Regions from separate parts of the Streptomyces sp. NPDC051310 genome, predicted to be linked through region 2. Evidence: predicted binding sites of a transcription regulator. Region 2 holds the regulator's gene; each other region holds the start of a gene.
What was found. Region 2 encodes HrcA, which represses chaperone genes, less so after heat shock. Its sites were predicted from a motif close to TTNGCACTCNGNNNNNCNGAGTGCNAA; they were not measured.
Positions count from the first base shown of each region.

Region 1 (3,272 bases), on a different contig from region 2:
TCGTACGCGGTGATCTCGTACGTGTACACCAGCCGCCGGCCGAGGAACCGCGCCACGAAGTCCGCCCGCGCGCCGACCTCGACCACCGAGGGGGTCCGCCATGCGACGGAGACGATGTTGACGTACCACTCGGGCGCGTTCGACGGATCGGCGGCGTACGCGGCGACCTCGTCGGCGGGGGCGTCGATCACGATCTCGGTGAGCACATCGACGGCCATGACCCCAGCGTAGGCCCGGTACTCGAGCCGCGGGACCTGCACCGTACCGGCTGCCCGCCGGCCGGCGGGCAGCCGGGAACGCCCGAGGGCGGCACCCCCTGGAGTGGGGGTGCCGCCCTCGGTTCCGTAACCGGGCCTACCGATCCGCGAGGGATCAGAAGTCCATGTCACCGCCCGGCATGCCGCCGCCGGCCGGCGCGGACGCCTTCTCCGGCTTGTCGGCGATGACGGCCTCGGTGGTGAGGAACAGCGCCGCGATGGAGGCCGCGTTCTGCAGAGCGGAACGGGTCACCTTGGCGGGGTCGATGATGCCCTCGGCGATCATGTCGACGTACTCGCCGGTCGCGGCGTTCAGGCCGTGACCCACGGGCAGGTTGCGCACCTTCTCGACGATGACGCCACCCTCGAGGCCACCGTTGGCGGCGATCTGCTTCAGCGGGGCCTCCAGGGCCAGGCGCACGGCGTTGGCGCCGGTGGCCTCGTCACCCTCGAGCTCCAGCTTCTCGAAGACCTGGGAGGCCTGGAGCAGGGCCACGCCACCACCGGCGACGATGCCCTCCTCGACGGCGGCCTTGGCGTTGCGCACCGCGTCCTCGATGCGGTGCTTGCGCTCCTTGAGCTCCACCTCGGTGGCGGCGCCGGCCTTGATGACGGCCACGCCGCCGGCCAGCTTCGCCAGACGCTCCTGGAGCTTCTCGCGGTCGTAGTCCGAGTCGGAGTTCTCGATCTCGGCACGGATCTGGTTGACGCGGCCCTGGACCTGGTCGCTGTCACCGGCACCGTCGACGATCGTGGTCTCGTCCTTGGTGATGACGACCTTGCGGGCGCGGCCCAGGAGGTCCAGGCCGGCGTTCTCGAGCTTGAGGCCGACCTCCTCGGAGATGACCTGGCCACCGGTGAGGATGGCGATGTCGTTCAGCATGGCCTTGCGGCGGTCGCCGAAGCCCGGGGCCTTGACGGCGACGGACTTGAAGGTGCCGCGGATCTTGTTGACCACCAGGGTCGACAGGGCCTCGCCCTCGACGTCCTCGGCGATGATCAGCAGCGGCTTGCCGGACTGCATGACCTTCTCCAGCAGCGGGAGGAGGTCCTTCACCGAGGAGATCTTGGAGTTCACGATCAGGATGTACGGGTCCTCCAGGGAGGCCTCCATACGCTCCATGTCGGTCGCGAAGTACGCCGAGATGTAGCCCTTGTCGAAGCGCATACCCTCGGTGAGCTCCAGCTCCAGACCGAAGGTCTGGGACTCCTCGACGGTGATGACGCCTTCCTTGCCGACCTTGTCCATGGCCTCGGCGATGAGCTCGCCGATCTGGGTGTCGGCGGCGGAGATGGAGGCGGTCGAGGCGATCTGCTCCTTGGTCTCGACCTCCTTCGCCTGGTCGAGCAGCGCACCGGAGACGGCCTCGACGGCCTTCTCGATGCCGCGCTTCAGGGCCATCGGGTTGGCGCCGGCGGCGACGTTGCGCAGACCCTCGCGGACGAGCGCCTGGGCGAGGACGGTCGCGGTGGTCGTACCGTCACCGGCGACGTCGTCCGTCTTCTTGGCGACTTCCTTGACCAGCTCGGCGCCGATCTTCTCGTACGGGTCCTCGAGCTCGATCTCCTTGGCGATGGAAACACCGTCGTTGGTGATCGTGGGGGCGCCCCACTTCTTCTCGAGGACGACGTTGCGACCCTTGGGGCCCAGGGTCACCTTGACGGCGTCGGCGAGCTGGTTCATGCCGCGCTCGAGGCCGCGCCGTGCCTCCTCGTCGAACGCGATGATCTTGGCCATGTGAAGTGGTCCTCCCGGACGGGGTGGAAAAGCCGGACCGCGCTGGCGCCCGCGACGGACGGCCCGCAGCCTTGTGGTTCCTTGCCCCACACGGCCTGCAGACCTCACCGACCCGGTCCTACGTTGTCACTCTCACCTGCAGAGTGCTAACGCCAATGATTAGCACTCGACCCCCGAGAGTGCAAGCGCCTCTCGGGGTTCGGGCCACGGGTCCCGGATCCGGGCGCGGCAGCCTCCGGGGGTACGCGCGGCGCGTGCGCGGGGCATGCGCGGAACGGGCCGACAGACCCCCGGCGACACGGACGCGAGCCTGCGCGGGACGGGCCGAGGGGCGGCCCCGGGGACACGGGCGCGGGCATGCGCGAGGGGCCCGCACCCTCCTCGGATGCGAGCCCCTCGGCACACAGAAGTCACTGGCCGGACGCGCCGTGCCGCTCTGGCTGTTCTGCTCAGTGCTAGCCGGCGAGCTTGACCATGTCCGCCTGCGGACCCTTCTGGCCCTGCGAGATCTCGAACTCGACTCGCTGACCTTCTTCCAGGGTGCGGTAGCCGTCCATCTGGATCGCGCTGTAGTGGACGAAAACATCCGCACCACCGTCGACCGCGATGAAGCCGTACCCCTTCTCCGCGTTGAACCACTTGACGGTGCCCTGAGCCATGCCTAACTCCCCTATTACTGGCCCTTGCACGAGACCGCACTTCGCGGACCCGGGTCAGACCTCACCCGCTGACAGGTGCGGGCGTGCGCCGGAACGCGTCGACCGCCGCTGAATGTATCTGTCCAACTGCCGTCTGCAACAGGTCAATCGGACGAGAATTCCGAGCAGGCGTGAACGGAAAAGTTGGCCGAATTGGCCAGAATCCCGGGCAAGTCGGGCCCGGCAAAACGCACATTCGGCGCAACATGCACGGACACTTTGACTGCATCTCGTCGTGCGCGGGCGCGAATTCATATGCGCGTGGCACGGACGGTGGCGGGGACTTCCCCAACTCTACCGCGCTCAACCATGCAGAATTGCCCCCTCCGCTTCGTGCTGCGGAGGGGGCAATTCCAGAAATCGGTGTCAGCCGCCGGCGACGGCCGGAATGATCGAGACGCCCGCGCCGTCCGGCGTGGCGGTCTGCAGGCCCTGCTCGAAACGCACGTCGTCGTCGTTGACGTAGACGTTGACGAAGCGGCGCAGCTTGCCCTGGTCGTCCAGGACGCGGGCGGCGATTCCCGGGTGGTTCTTCTCCAGCGACTCGATGACCTCGGAGAGGGTCGCGCCCTCGGCCGT
Region 1 is NZ_JBITEO010000003.1:325,641-328,912, forward strand. Features, by position in the region: gene ACIA79_RS06435 (SRPBCC family protein) at 1-218, opposite strand, end outside; gene groL (chaperonin GroEL) at 373-1,995, opposite strand; gene ACIA79_RS06445 (cold-shock protein) at 2,451-2,654, opposite strand; gene ACIA79_RS06450 (ubiquitin-like small modifier protein 1) at 3,060-3,272, opposite strand, start outside.
Region 1: the regulator HrcA is predicted to act here: its motif matches at 2,119-2,145, upstream of groL (chaperonin GroEL).

Region 2 (3,272 bases):
ACGGCGCATTCCGCAGACGCTACGACACCCCGAACCGCCGGGCCAGCTCATCGCGTTGGGCGCGTACGAAGGCGGCGTCCACCACCGCGCCGTGCCCCGGCACGTACACCGCGTCGTCGCCGCCCAACGACAGGAGCCGGTCCAGCGCGGCCGGCCAGCGCGAGGGGATCGCGTCCGGTCCGGCCTGCGGGTCGCCCGACTCCTCCACCAGGTCGCCGCAGAGGACCACCTCCGGGGAGCCGGGCACCAGCACCGCCAGGTCGTGGCCGCTGTGGCCCGGCCCGGCGTTGGCCAGCAGCACCTGCCGCCCGCCCAGGTCCAGCGTCCACTCGCCGCTCACCAGGTGGTGGGGCGCGACCAGGACGTCCGCCGCCTCGACGGCCTCCTCCACCGCGACCCCGTGCCGGATCGCGTCCGTGCGCAGACCGTCCCGCTCGCGGACCATCAGCGCGTCGACCCCCACCGCGCCGAAGACCTCCGCCCCCGCGAACGCCGCCGTGCCCAGCACGTGGTCGAAGTGGGGGTGGCTCAGTGCGATATGCGTCACCCTGCGGCCGCCCAGCATCGCCTGCGCCTGCGCCCGGATCTCGGCGCCCTCCCGGAGCGTGGCGCCCGTGTCGAACAGCAGCACCCCCTCGGCACCGGCCACCAGGGCCGTGGTCGCGTCCCACACGGGCAGCCGGCGTCTGCCGACCCCTTCGGCGAGCCGCTCCCAGCCGTACCTCTCCCACGCGATCGAACCGTCGTCCATACCGCGACGCTATCCGTACCGGGCGGTCCGCCGCGCGGTAGCGTGACCGCCGCCCTTGCTAGGGGCGTACCCGGGCGCCGTACACTTGCCGGGTGATACCTGGCACTCGGACCTGGTGAGTGCCAATGAACGCCGAGTAACCGGAGCTAGCTGGAGGTGCGCGCGATGCTCAGCGAACGCAGACTCGAGGTGCTGCGCGCGATCGTCCAGGACTACGTCGGCACCGAGGAGCCCGTCGGCTCCAAGGCGCTGACCGAGCGCCACAACCTCGGCGTCTCGCCGGCCACCGTGCGCAACGACATGGCGGCGCTGGAGGAGGAGGGCTTCATCGCCCAGCCCCACACCAGCGCGGGCCGCATCCCCACCGACAAGGGCTACCGGCTCTTCGTGGACCGGCTGGCCGGGGTCAAGCCCCTGTCGTCGCCGGAGCGGCGGGCGATCCAGAACTTCCTGGACGGCGCGGTGGACCTGGACGACGTCGTCGGCCGTACGGTGCGGCTGCTGGCGCAGCTGACCCGGCAGGTCGCGATCGTCCAGTACCCGTCCCTGACGCGCTCGACCGTGCGGCACGTGGAACTGCTGTCGCTGGCTCCGGCCCGGCTGATGCTGGTCCTGATCACGGACACGGGCCGTGTCGAGCAGCGCATGGTCGACTGCCCGGCGCCGTTCGGCGAGCAGTCGGTGGCCGACCTGCGGGCCCGGCTCAACAGCCGGGTCGTCGGGCGCCGCTTCACCGACGTGCCGCAGCTGGTGCAGGACCTCCCCGAGTCCTTCGAGGCGGAGGACCGCGGGACCGTCTCCACGGTGCTGGCCACGCTGCTGGAGACGCTGGTGGAGGAGACGGAGGAGCGGCTGATGATCGGCGGCACCGCCAATCTCACCCGCTTCGTGCACGACTTCCCGCTGACGATCCGGCCGGTGCTGGAGGCGCTGGAGGAGCAGGTGGTGCTCCTGAAGCTGCTCGGCGAGGCCAAGGACTCGGCGATGACCGTACGCATCGGGCACGAGAACGCCCACGAGGGGCTCAACTCCACGTCCGTCGTCGCGGTCGGCTACGGTTCGGGCGACGAGGCAGTCGCCAAACTCGGCGTGGTCGGACCGACCCGCATGGACTACCCCGGAACGATGGGAGCGGTACGCGCAGTGGCACGTTACGTCGGACAGATCCTGGCGGAGTCGTAGTGGCCACGGACTATTACGCCGTGCTCGGCGTACGCCGCGACGCGTCCCAGGACGAGATCAAGAAGGCGTTCCGCAGGCTCGCGCGCGAGCTGCACCCGGACGTCAATCCCGATCCGAAGACGCAGGAGCGGTTCAAGGAGATCAACGCCGCGTACGAGGTGTTGTCGGACCCGCAGAAGAAGCAGGTCTACGACCTCGGCGGCGACCCGCTGTCCGCGTCCGGCGGTGCCGGCGCCGGCGGCTTCGGGGCGGGCGGCTTCGGCAACTTCTCCGACATCATGGACGCCTTCTTCGGCACGGCGTCCCAGCGCGGGCCGCGCTCGCGGACCCGGCGCGGCCAGGACGCGATGATCCGGCTGGACATCGAGCTCAACGAGGCCACCTTCGGCACGACCAAGGACATCCAGGTCGACACGGCCGTCGTCTGCACGACCTGCTCGGGCGAGGGCGCCGCGCCCGGTACGTCCGCGCAGACGTGCGACATGTGCCGGGGCCGCGGTGAGGTCTCGCAGGTCACCCGGTCCTTCCTGGGCCAGGTCATGACGTCCCGCCCCTGCCCGCAGTGCCAGGGCTTCGGCACCGTCGTCCCGACGCCGTGCCCCGAGTGCGCCGGCGACGGCCGCGTGCGGTCCCGCCGTACGCTCACGGTCAAGATCCCGGCCGGCGTGGACAACGGCACCCGCATCCAGCTCGCGGGCGAGGGCGAGGTCGGCCCGGGCGGCGGCCCGGCGGGCGACCTGTACGTCGAGATCCACGAAGTGCCGCACCCGGTCTTCCAGCGGCGCGGCGACGACCTGCACTGCACGGTGACGATCCCGATGACGGCGGGCGCACTCGGCACCAAGGTGCCGCTGGAGACGCTCGACGGCGTCGACGAGGTCGACATCCGTCCCGGTACCCAGTCGGGGCAGTCCATCCCGCTGCACGGGCGCGGTGTCACGCACCTGCGGGGCGGCGGGCGCGGTGACCTCATCGTGCACGTCGAGGTCCAGACGCCGACGAAGATGGACCCGGAGCAGGAGCGGCTGCTGCGGGAGCTGGCGAAGCTGCGCGGCGAGGAGCGCCCGACCGGGCAGTTCCAGCCGGGGCAGCAGGGCCTGTTCTCGCGCCTGAAGGACGCGTTCAACGGCCGTTAGGACCCGTCTTCCGGGTCGGGCCGTGCCCGGGGGCCCCGGCTCCCGGGCCCCCGGTACGGCGCACCGGGCGGGCTGACCCGCCCCCTGTGCCGTACCGCGCCGCCCCCGCGCCCGTACGGGCGGGAGGGTTCGGCGGCGCACCGGGGCCGTGACACCATGCCTGCATGTCCTCCGCACTGACCGATCTCTGCCGGTACCCGATC
Region 2 is NZ_JBITEO010000001.1:397,088-400,359, reverse strand. Features, by position in the region: gene ACIA79_RS01845 (DUF3097 domain-containing protein) at 1-9, opposite strand, end outside; gene ACIA79_RS01840 (MBL fold metallo-hydrolase) at 20-751, opposite strand; gene hrcA (heat-inducible transcriptional repressor HrcA) at 917-1,933, shown strand; gene dnaJ (molecular chaperone DnaJ) at 1,933-3,069, shown strand; gene ACIA79_RS01825 (nitronate monooxygenase) at 3,234-3,272, shown strand, end outside.

Region 3 (3,272 bases), on a different contig from region 2:
TCGGAGTCGGTGGTCTCGATCTCGCCCTTGATCTGCGCCACGCGGCCGGCGACGTCCTCGGACGTGCCGCCGCCGTCGACGATGGTGGTGTCGTCCTTGGTGACGGTCACGCGGCGGGCGGTGCCGAGCACGTCCAGGCCGACCTGGTCGAGCTTGAGGCCGACCTCCTCGGCGACGACGGTGGCGCCGGTGAGGGCGGCCATGTCGCCGAGCATCGCCTTGCGGCGGTCACCGAAGCCGGGGGCCTTGACGGCGACCGCGTTGAAGGTGCCGCGGATCTTGTTGACGACGAGGGTGGAGAGCGCCTCGCCCTCGACGTCCTCGGCGACGATCAGCAGCGGCTTGGAGGAGCCGGCCTGGATGACCTTCTCCAGCAGCGGCAGCAGGTCGGCGATCGCGGAGATCTTGCCCTGGTGGATCAGGATGTACGGGTCGTCGAGGACGGCCTCCATACGCTCCTGGTCGGTCACCATGTACGGGGACAGGTAGCCCTTGTCGAAGGCCATGCCCTCGGTGAAGTCCAGCTCCAGGCCGAAGGTGTTGGACTCCTCGACGGTGATGACACCGTCCTTGCCGACCTTGTCCATCGCCTCGGCGATGAGCTCGCCGACCTGCTGGTCCTGCGCGGACAGCGCGGCGACGGCGGCGATGTCGGCCTTGTCGTCGATCGGGCGCGCGGTCGCCAGGAGCTCGTCGGAGACGGCCTTGACCGCGGCGTCGATGCCCTTCTTCAGGGCGGCCGGGGAGGCACCGGCGGCGACGTTGCGCAGACCCTCGCGGACCAGCGCCTGGGCCAGGACGGTGGCGGTGGTGGTGCCGTCACCCGCGATGTCGTTGGTCTTGGTCGCCACCTCCTTCACCAGCTGGGCACCGAGGTTCTCGTACGGGTCCTCGATCTCGACCTCGCGGGCGATCGTGACACCGTCGTTGGTGATGGTGGGCGCGCCGAACTTCTTGTCGATGACGACGTTGCGGCCCTTGGGGCCGATGGTCACCTTGACGGTGTCGGCCAGCTTGTTGACGCCGCGCTCGAGGGCGCGACGGGCGTCCTCGTCGAACTTCAGGATCTTCGCCATGGGGCTGAGTCAGTCCTCTCGTTGCGATCCTCGGCCGCGCCTGCGGCCGCCATCGCCGTGAAACGAACCGCGCCCCTCGCCGCCCGGCACTGTGGAGTCAGCGGGGGCCAGGGGCGCAGCTCAAAGCATTCTCTGCTTCGGGTGACTTACTTCTCGACGATCGCGAGCACGTCGCGGGCCGAGAGGACGAGGTACTCCTCGCCGCTGTACTTCACCTCGGTGCCGCCGTACTTGCTGTACAGCACGATGTCGCCGGTCTTGACGTCGAGCGGCAGGCGCTCGCCGTTCTCGAAGCGGCCCGGGCCCACGGCCAGGACGACGCCCTCCTGGGGCTTCTCCTTGGCGGTGTCCGGGATGACCAGGCCAGAGGCCGTGGTCTGCTCGGCGTCGAGCGGCTGGACCACGATGCGGTCCTCGAGCGGCTTGATGGCAACCTTGGAGCTGGTGGTCGTCACGATCCGACCTCCCCCTTCGGAGATCTCACGGGGTTAACTGTCTGAGGTGGCGACCAGGTGGATCCGTCGTCGCGGGTGCCGGACCTGCCCGTCGCTGTGTTGGCACTCTCCGGGGAGGAGTGCCAGAGCCGAGACTATGACCGCGGTTAGCACTCGGTCAAGCGGAGTGCCAATTCACGGCGGCGCGGCGTTTCCGGCGAGCCTCCGCTAGACGTAGTCCTCGAGCCGCGCGACCGCGTATCCCTTGGACGTGACGACGTTCATCACGTAGCGGATCATGTCCGGCATGGAACCCTTCCAGTCCTGGCGGCCGCGGAAGTGGGTGAGGATGATGTCGCCGGGGTGCAGGTCCCGGTCCCACTCGCGCCACTCCATGTGGTCGGGGAACGCCTCGGCCGACCACAGGGGCACGGCCTTGACGCCGCAGGACCGGGCGGCGCGCAGCGTGTCGGCGTTGTAGTTGCCGTAGGGCGGGCGGAAGAGCGGCGGGCGCTTGCCGTAGCGCTTCTCGATGATGTCCTGCTGGCCGCAGATCTCGTGCTTCTGCTCGGCGTACGACAGGGCGGGCATGTAGCGGTGGTTGAGGGTGTGGTTGTGCAGGGCGACGCCGGTGCGCTGCATCTTCGCGAAGTAGCCGTAGTCGTCCTTGACCAGGTAGTCGCTGAGGAACGCGCTGTAGGGGATGTCGAGTTCGTCCATCATCCGCAGCAGTTCGGGGTCCTTCTCCGCGCCGTCGTCGATGGTCAGGAAGACGATCCGCTCCTTGGTGGGCACGGTCGTGAAGACGGGCGGCAGGGTCGCGTCGCCGGCCTCGAAGCCCTTACGGAAGGTGATCTTCGGCTTCTTGCCGGGCGCGGGGGGCGGCGGCGCGACGAGGGGGGTGCGCTTCAGCCCCCACTTGCGGGCCACGACGGTACGGGCGGCGTGGGCGCGTTTGACCTTGTCGACGTAGGCGGCGAGGGCGCCGGCCGGCCCGGCGGCGGCCTGCTGCCCGGCTTGCGGCTGTCCGGGCGCGGGGGCGACGTCCCGGCCGGGGTCGGTCGTGCAGGCGGCGGGCAGCGAGGTGAGGAGCAGCGCCACGAGCACCGTGCGGGCGCGGCGCGGGGGGCGGCGGCGCCACCACGGGAAGGCGGGCCAGGGGAAGCGCCGGACACCGTACACCATTTGTTCTGTTTGTCTTACTAGCTGCATGGCGCCGCATCCTGTCAGCGCCGCGCCCCGCCGCCCCGCCGACACCGCCGCCCGGCGTGCACCATCCCCCGCCTGGCCCACAATGGGGCGGGTGACCGATCTCGCCGCCTTCTCCGCGCTCCTCACCGACGAGGGGCAGTCGCTGCTCGCCGCCCTGCGCGACTACGACCCCGCCCGGGAACTGGCCGTCGCCTCCCGCCTGCGCCGCGAGCACCCGGCCGAGCTGGTCACGGGGGCGCTCGGGCAGGCCCGGCTGCGGCAGCGGGCGGTGGCCAAATTCGGGGCGGAGGACGCCCACCGGATGTACTTCACGCCCCACGGCGTCGAGCAGTCGACGCGGGCCGCGGTCGCGGCTCACCGGGCGGCGCGCTTCGCGGAGCTGGGCGTGCGCAGCGTCGCGGACCTGTGCTGCGGCATCGGCGGCGACGCGATCGCCCTCGCCCGCGCCGGCATCCGCGTCCTGGCGGTCGACCGGGACCCGCTGACCGCCGAGACCGCCCGCGCCAACGCCGAGGCGCTCGGCCTGGCCGGCCTGATCGAGGTGCGCCGC
Region 3 is NZ_JBITEO010000018.1:32,609-35,880, forward strand. Features, by position in the region: gene groL (chaperonin GroEL) at 1-1,076, opposite strand, end outside; gene groES (co-chaperone GroES) at 1,223-1,531, opposite strand; gene ACIA79_RS24045 (polysaccharide deacetylase family protein) at 1,739-2,722, opposite strand; gene ACIA79_RS24050 (methyltransferase domain-containing protein) at 2,805-3,272, shown strand, end outside.
Region 3: the regulator HrcA is predicted to act here: its motif matches at 1,678-1,704, upstream of groES (co-chaperone GroES).